2 regions of the Streptomyces sp. NPDC056835 genome follow, and region 2 is predicted to be linked to the other one. Evidence: riboswitches for the same ligand, from Rfam matches in the RefSeq annotation. Region 2 holds a riboswitch; the other holds the start of a gene.
What was found. Region 2 has a riboswitch for cobalamin ahead of ACFRMN_RS36155 (ABC transporter substrate-binding protein). Riboswitches for the same ligand answer to the same signal wherever they lie in the genome.
Positions count from the first base shown of each region.

Region 1: another riboswitch for cobalamin. It lies ahead of metE (5-methyltetrahydropteroyltriglutamate--homocysteine S-methyltransferase); the one in region 2 lies ahead of ACFRMN_RS36155 (ABC transporter substrate-binding protein).

Region 1 is NZ_JBHUBB010000009.1:186,700-189,865, forward strand. Features, by position in the region: gene metE (5-methyltetrahydropteroyltriglutamate--homocysteine S-methyltransferase) at 1-1,965, opposite strand, end outside; cobalamin riboswitch at 2,128-2,351, opposite strand; gene ACFRMN_RS12915 (hypothetical protein) at 2,537-3,166, opposite strand, start outside.
Region 2 is NZ_JBHUBB010000051.1:36,573-39,738, reverse strand. Features, by position in the region: gene ACFRMN_RS36160 (FecCD family ABC transporter permease) at 1-572, opposite strand, end outside; gene ACFRMN_RS36155 (ABC transporter substrate-binding protein) at 582-1,577, opposite strand; cobalamin riboswitch at 1,626-1,758, opposite strand; gene ACFRMN_RS36150 (Mov34/MPN/PAD-1 family protein) at 1,777-2,190, opposite strand; gene ACFRMN_RS36145 (amino acid permease) at 2,276-3,166, opposite strand, start outside.

The DNA.
Region 1 (3,166 bases), on a different contig from region 2:
GGTGTGGATCTGGGTGTCCGGCCGTACGCCGCTGGTGGTGAGCCGGAACGACTCGGTCGCCCAGGCCAGGTAGGCGGCATGGTCGGCGGAGCGCGGCGGCAACGTTTCACGCAGGGCCGGTTCGTCGACCTGGATGACCGATGTACCCGCCGCCTCAAGGTCATTGACCTCGTCGCGCAGGGCGAGCGCGACCTGGCGCGCGGTGTCGCCGAGCGGCTGGTCGTCGCGGACGAAGGACCAGGCGAGCATGGTGACCGGTCCGGTGAGCATGCCCTTGACGGGGCGGTCGGTCAGCGACTGCGCGTACGTCGTCCAGCGCACCGTCATCGGCTCGGGACGGGAGATGTCCCCGGCCAGTACCGGGGGCCGGACGTAGCGGGTGCCGTAGGACTGTACCCAGCCGTGCTGGGTGGCGAGGTAGCCGGTGAGCTGTTCGGCGAAGTACTGCACCATGGCGTTGCGTTCGGGCTCACCGTGGACCAGCACGTCGATCCCGGCCTTCTCCTGGAAGGAGAGGACTTCCCGGATCTCGTCCTTGATCCGCTCCTCGTATCCGGCGGTGTCGATCCGCCCGGTCCGCAGGTCGGCCCGCGCGGTGCGCAGTTCGGTGGTCTGCGGGAACGAACCGATGGTCGTCGTCGGCAGCGGCGGAAGGCCGAGGTGTGCGCGCTGGGCGGCGGTCCGTTCGGCGTACGGCTGCGTGCGCCGTCCGTCCGCGTCGGTGATGGCCGTGGTGCGGGCACGCACGGCGGGATCATGGGTCAGCGCGGACCCGGCCCGGGATGCCAGGTCGGCACGGTTCGCCGCGAGTTCGGCCGCGATGGTGTCGGTGCCCCGGTCAAGACCGCGCGCCAGGACGGTGATCTCCTGTGTCTTCTGCCGGGCGAAGGCGAGCCAGCGGGCGATCTGCGGATCGATATCGCGTTCGGCCGCGGCGTCCAGCGGTACGTGCAGGAGCGAGCAGGACGCGGAGACGTCCACGCGGTCGGCGAGACCGAGGAGCGTGCCGAGGGTCGCGAGAGACTTCTCGTAGTCGTTGATCCAGACGTTGCGGCCGTTGACGACACCCGCGACCAGGCGCTTGCCGGGCAGTCCGCCGACCGCCGCGAGGTCTTCGAGGTTGGCGCCGCCCGATTCGGTGAAGTCGAGGGCCAGCCCCTCGACCGGTGCCTTGGCCAGAACGCCCAGCGCGTCGCCGAGCCGCCCGAAGTACGAGGCGACCAGCAGCTTCGGCCGGTCGGTGGCGGCGCCCAGCTCACGGTAGGTCCGGGTGACGGCGTTCAGCTCGGCCGGAGTGCGGTCCTGGACCAGGGCGGGCTCGTCGAGCTGGACCCACTCGGCGCCGGCCGCGCGCAGATCGGCGAGCACTTCGGCGTACACCGGCAGCAGCCGGTCCAGCAGGGTCAGCGGCTCGAAGTCCGCGGCCACGCCCGGCGCGGGCTTGGCCAGCAGCAGATAGGTGACGGGGCCGACGAGGACCGGTCGGACGGTGTGTCCGAGCGTGAGGGCTTCCGTCAGCTCGGCGACCTGCTTGGTGGAGTCGGCGGAGAAGACGGTGTCCGGGCCGAGTTCGGGAACCAGATAGTGGTAGTTCGTGTCGAACCACTTCGTCATCTCCAGCGGGGCGACATCCTGGGTGCCCCGGGCCATGGCGAAGTACCCGTCCAACGCGTCGGCCTCGACCGCCGCGCGGTGCCGCTCGGGGACAGCGCCGACCATGACGCTGGTGTCCAGGACATGGTCGTAGTACGAGAAATCACCGGACGGCACTTCGTGGATGCCGGCGTCGGCCAGCCGCCGCCAGTTCGAACGGCGGAGATCCGCCGCGGTCTCCCGGAGGGCGTCGGCGCTGACGCGGCCCTTCCAGTAGCCCTCGACGGCCTTCTTCAGTTCACGGTTCTGTCCCTGGCGGGGGTAGCCGTACACGGTGGCTCGTGCTGCCGCGGCTGCGGGCTTCGCTGTCACGGAACTCTCCTTCGCGAAGATGTGTCCTGGTATCCCGGAGACGGGACCGAGGACGCGAAGGGACGACCGACCGGGCGGCCCACGACGCTGTGCCGTCCGTGTCTGCCGCTCGATATGTACGCCGACCCGCCCACGAGGTCACCGGGATGTCCGCACGCGATCGGTCGCGTGCGGGCAACGGGCAGGTCTTCGGACTCACGGGCCCGCCTCGTACGTACTGTCACGAGACACCTACTGGCCGTCGCTTCCCAGACCCGTCCGGGTCCAGTGCGTATGACGGCGGTCGTTCCCACTCACCGCTGCGGGGCAGTCCCGGATTTCCACCGGGTTCCCTCTTGCGACGCCCCGCCTGGCGGACAGGGCGAACCAGTTGCAGGGCCACCCTAGAGGGAGGAGGGGGGAGCGCGCATCCCTGCCCGGCCCCGGAGCGCGATACGGGCCTCCGCGCGCGGAGGCGTCGCGGCACGGCGGGGCGCGCCCGGCGGGCACGAGGAAGACGTCACGTCTCCCGGTGGAAGCTCACGCGCCCCTCAGAATTGAATGGGCCCGCTCCGTGGTGGTGCGGAGTGGTTCAGCGGCCGACCGTGTCGGCGTGGGCTCCGTCGCCGGGGACGAGGAGGGCGAGGTGGCCCCCGTCGTCGAGCGGTGTCGGGACGGTGAGTGTGACCAGTTGGACCGCTCGCTCCGCGTCGAAGAGGTGGATCTCGCCGTGCCCGCCCCGGGAGACGGCGACCAGTGTGCCTCCCGGCGAGCCCGCGATCGCCCGGCGCTGGACGCCGTCCCACGGTGTACCGCCGCGACGAGGGGCCCCGGTCATCGCCGGCAGAGGGAGCCGTGCCGTGACGTACGGACGCCCGCCGGGGCCGGTCGGCGCGGCGAGGAGGACGAGTTCGTCGCCGTCGGGGTGGACGCGGGCGTACGCGATATGGCGGGCGGTCACCGCCAATCGGAAGACGAGGCCGGGGCCCAGGTCCAGCCGGCCGGTGCCGCCGGTGTCGAGGTGGTGCCACCAGGCGTCGTTGGTCCAGTCCGGCCACTGCTCGGGATCGGCGGGCCCGCCTCGTACACAGGACCACAGGATCCGCCGGACAGGATCGAGCCGCAGGTAGAAACCTCGTCCGCCGGTCCTGCCGTCGGCCTGCCAGGGCAGTGGCGGCTCGGCGACGAGCCTGTCGCCGTTCCGTCGGGCGCGGTGCACACC
Region 2 (3,166 bases):
ATGGCTTCCTCGAAGTGCTCGGGGCGGGCCGAGATGATCAGGATGAGGGTGGTGAGCGCCGAGAGGATGTACGAGACGGTGACCCCGGCGAGGACGAGCCGGCCGCCGGTCATCGTGGAGCGGCGGCGGGCCAGCCCGTACACCAGCGCCAGGGCGAGGAGCGAGCCGGCGAAGGCCGCGGCGGGCATGGCGAGGGTGGTGGTGATCCCGCCGCCGATGCCGAGGACCATGACCAGCACGGCGCCGGCGGACGCGCCGGAGGAGATGCCGAGGAGGAAGGGGTCGGCGAGCCGGTTGCGTACGAGCGCCTGGAGGACGGCGCCGACGACGGCGAGCCCGGCGCCGACGATCACACCGAGCAGCACGCGGGGCAGCCGTACGTCGAGCACGATGGTGCGGTAGGGGCTGGGGTCGGCGTCGCCGGTGAGGATGGTGATCACCTGGCCGGGCGGAATGCGTACGGAGCCGAGGGCGAGGCCCGCGACGACGGCGGTGGCGAGCGCGGCGGCGAGGCAGCCGAGCACCAGGGTGTAGCGCAGCCGCCCGTGGCCGGGCGGGGTGGTCCGGGTCATGGCCGGGGCCTACTTGACGGACTCGGGGTGGAGCTGCGCGGCGAGCCGTTCGATGGCGTCGGGGGCGCGTACGCCGAGGACCACGTCCGAGAGCGGCATGACGGCGAACCGCTTGTTCTTGATGGCCGGTACGTCCTTGAGCACGGGGTCCTCCAGCAGCCGCTTCTTCTTCTGGGCGACGGTGGTGGAGCCGTAGTCGTGGATGACGATGACGTCGGGCTTGCGGGCGACGACCTGTTCCCAGGTGGCGTCGGCGAAGGACTTGCCGAGGTCGGCGAAGACGTTGCGGCCGCCGGCGCGGGTGATCAGTTCGTTGCCGATGCCCTTGCCGCCGGCGGTGAAGGCGGTCTTGTCGCCGCTGTCGTAGACGAAGACGGAGACCGGCTCGACGCCCTTGAGCGGGGCGGCGGTGTCCGTGACGGTGGTGCGGGCTGCGGCGATCCACTTCTCGGCGCGGTCGGGGACGCCGAAGGTGCGGCCGGTCTCGCGGACCTCCTGGTAGACGTCGTCGAGGGAGGTCTTGTCCTCGGGGCAGTTCTCCAGGTTGAGCCGGGTGTGGATACCGGCGGCCTTGAGGTCGTCGCGGCTGCGGCCGTCCTTGGCGGCGAAGGCGCTCGCGTAGCCGCCGTAGACGAAGTCGGGGTTGGCGGCGAGCAGCCGCTCCTTGGAGGGGTACTCCTTGGCGAGCACCGGGACGCTCTTGTACGCCTTCTCGTAGGCGGGGAGGATCCGGTCGTCCAGATAGGCGGTGCCGACGAGGGACTTCTCCAGGCCGAGCGCCAGCATCACTTCGGTGACGTGCTGGTTCATGGTGACGACCCGCTTCGGCGGCGCCTGATAGGTGGTTTTCACCCCGCAGTTGGTGACGGTGTACGGGAAGCCGGGCGCGGTGGTCGCGGCCCGCGCGCCGTCCTTCGCGTCCGTGGAGGCGGAGCCGCCGCAGGCGGTGAGCGGGAGCAGCAGGGCGGATATGACGGCGGGCATGAGCGCACGGCGCCGGGACAGCACAGACACGGCAGGGCCTCCTCCGGGGGATTTCCGCGTCCCCTGGCTGGTGGGAGAAGGGCGGCAGGTCAGTTCCTGGCTGCCAAGCTGGGCTTGGTCACAGTGGCGGGACCGCGCCGGATTCACACCGGCTTCCTGATCCCCACCGCCTCGGTTCGGCGCTCAGTTTGTCAGACCGTGTGAGCGCCGCGGACAGGACCTAGACGATCTCGACGTCCTCTTCCGTGACCTCGCCCTCGACGATGCGGTACGAGCGGAACTGGAAGGGGCCCGAGTCGTCGTGGTCGGCGGTGGAGACGAGGACGTAGTGGGCGCCCGGCTCGTTGGCGTACGTGATGTCCGTACGGGACGGATACGCCTCGGTCGCGGTGTGCGAGTGGTAGATGATCACCGGCTCTTCGTCCCGGTCGTCCATCTCCCGGTAGAGCTTGAGCAGATCCGCCGAGTCGAACTCGTAGAAGGTGGGCGAGCGCGCGGCGTTGAGCATGGGGATGAACCGCTCGGCCCGGCCGGTCCCGGCGGGACCCGCGACCACGCCGCACGCCTCGTCGGGATGGTCGGCGCGCGCGTGCTCGACGATCTTGTCGTGCAGGGCCTGGGTGATGGTGAGCATGGAGAAAATATAAAGGGACGAGTACGGCCCCCGGATCCGGGAGGGAGTTTCCCGGTTCCGGGGGCCGTCCTGGGTCCTCGCGGCCCTACTCGGCGGAGGCGTACTCCCGGGGGGAGTCGCCCGCCGTGACGCGCGGGGCGCGGCGCTTGAGGTACTGCCAGCCGATGAGGAGACAGACCGCCCAGACCGCCCCCACGTAGAGGGAGACCCGCGCGTCCTTGTCGTACGCGATCAGACAGGTGACGAGGGCCAGGAAGCCCACCGCGACCCAGCTGAACACCGAACCGCCCGGGGCGGGGAACGACGAGGCGGGCAGCAGGCCCGCCCGTACCCCGCGGCGGTAGCGGATATGGCTGAGCAGGATCATCATCCAGGTCCAGATGCCTGCGGCCGTGGCCACGGACGTCACATAGCCGAAGGCCTTCTCCGGGACGATGTAGTTGAGGACCACACCGATGCCCATGAGGGCGACGGAGACGGTGATGCCGAAGGCCGGGGTCTTGCGGGAGTTGAGCTTGCCGAAGAGTTTCGGCGCCTCGCTGTTGGCGGCGAGGTCGCGCAGCATCCGGCCGGTGGAGTACATGCCCGAGTTGCAGGAGGAGAGCGCGGCGGTCAGCACGACGAAGTTGACGATGCCGGCCGCGAGCGGGATGCCCATCTTCTCGAAGGCGTGGACGAAGGGGCTGGCGCCCGCCGAGAACTCGGTCCACTTGACGACCGCGAGGATGACGGACAGCGCGCCCACGTAGAAGACGATGATGCGCCAGGGCAGGGTGTTGATCGCCTTGGGGAGGGTCTTCTCCGGGTTCTCGGACTCGCCCGCGGTGACGCCGACCAGCTCGACGGCGAGATAGGCGAACATGACGCCCTGGAGGGTCATCAGGCTGGAGCCGATGCCGTTGGGGAAGATCCCGTCGTGTGCCCAGAGGTTGGAGGCGGCGGCGGTGTCACCGGCGTCGGAGAAGCCGAGGGTGAG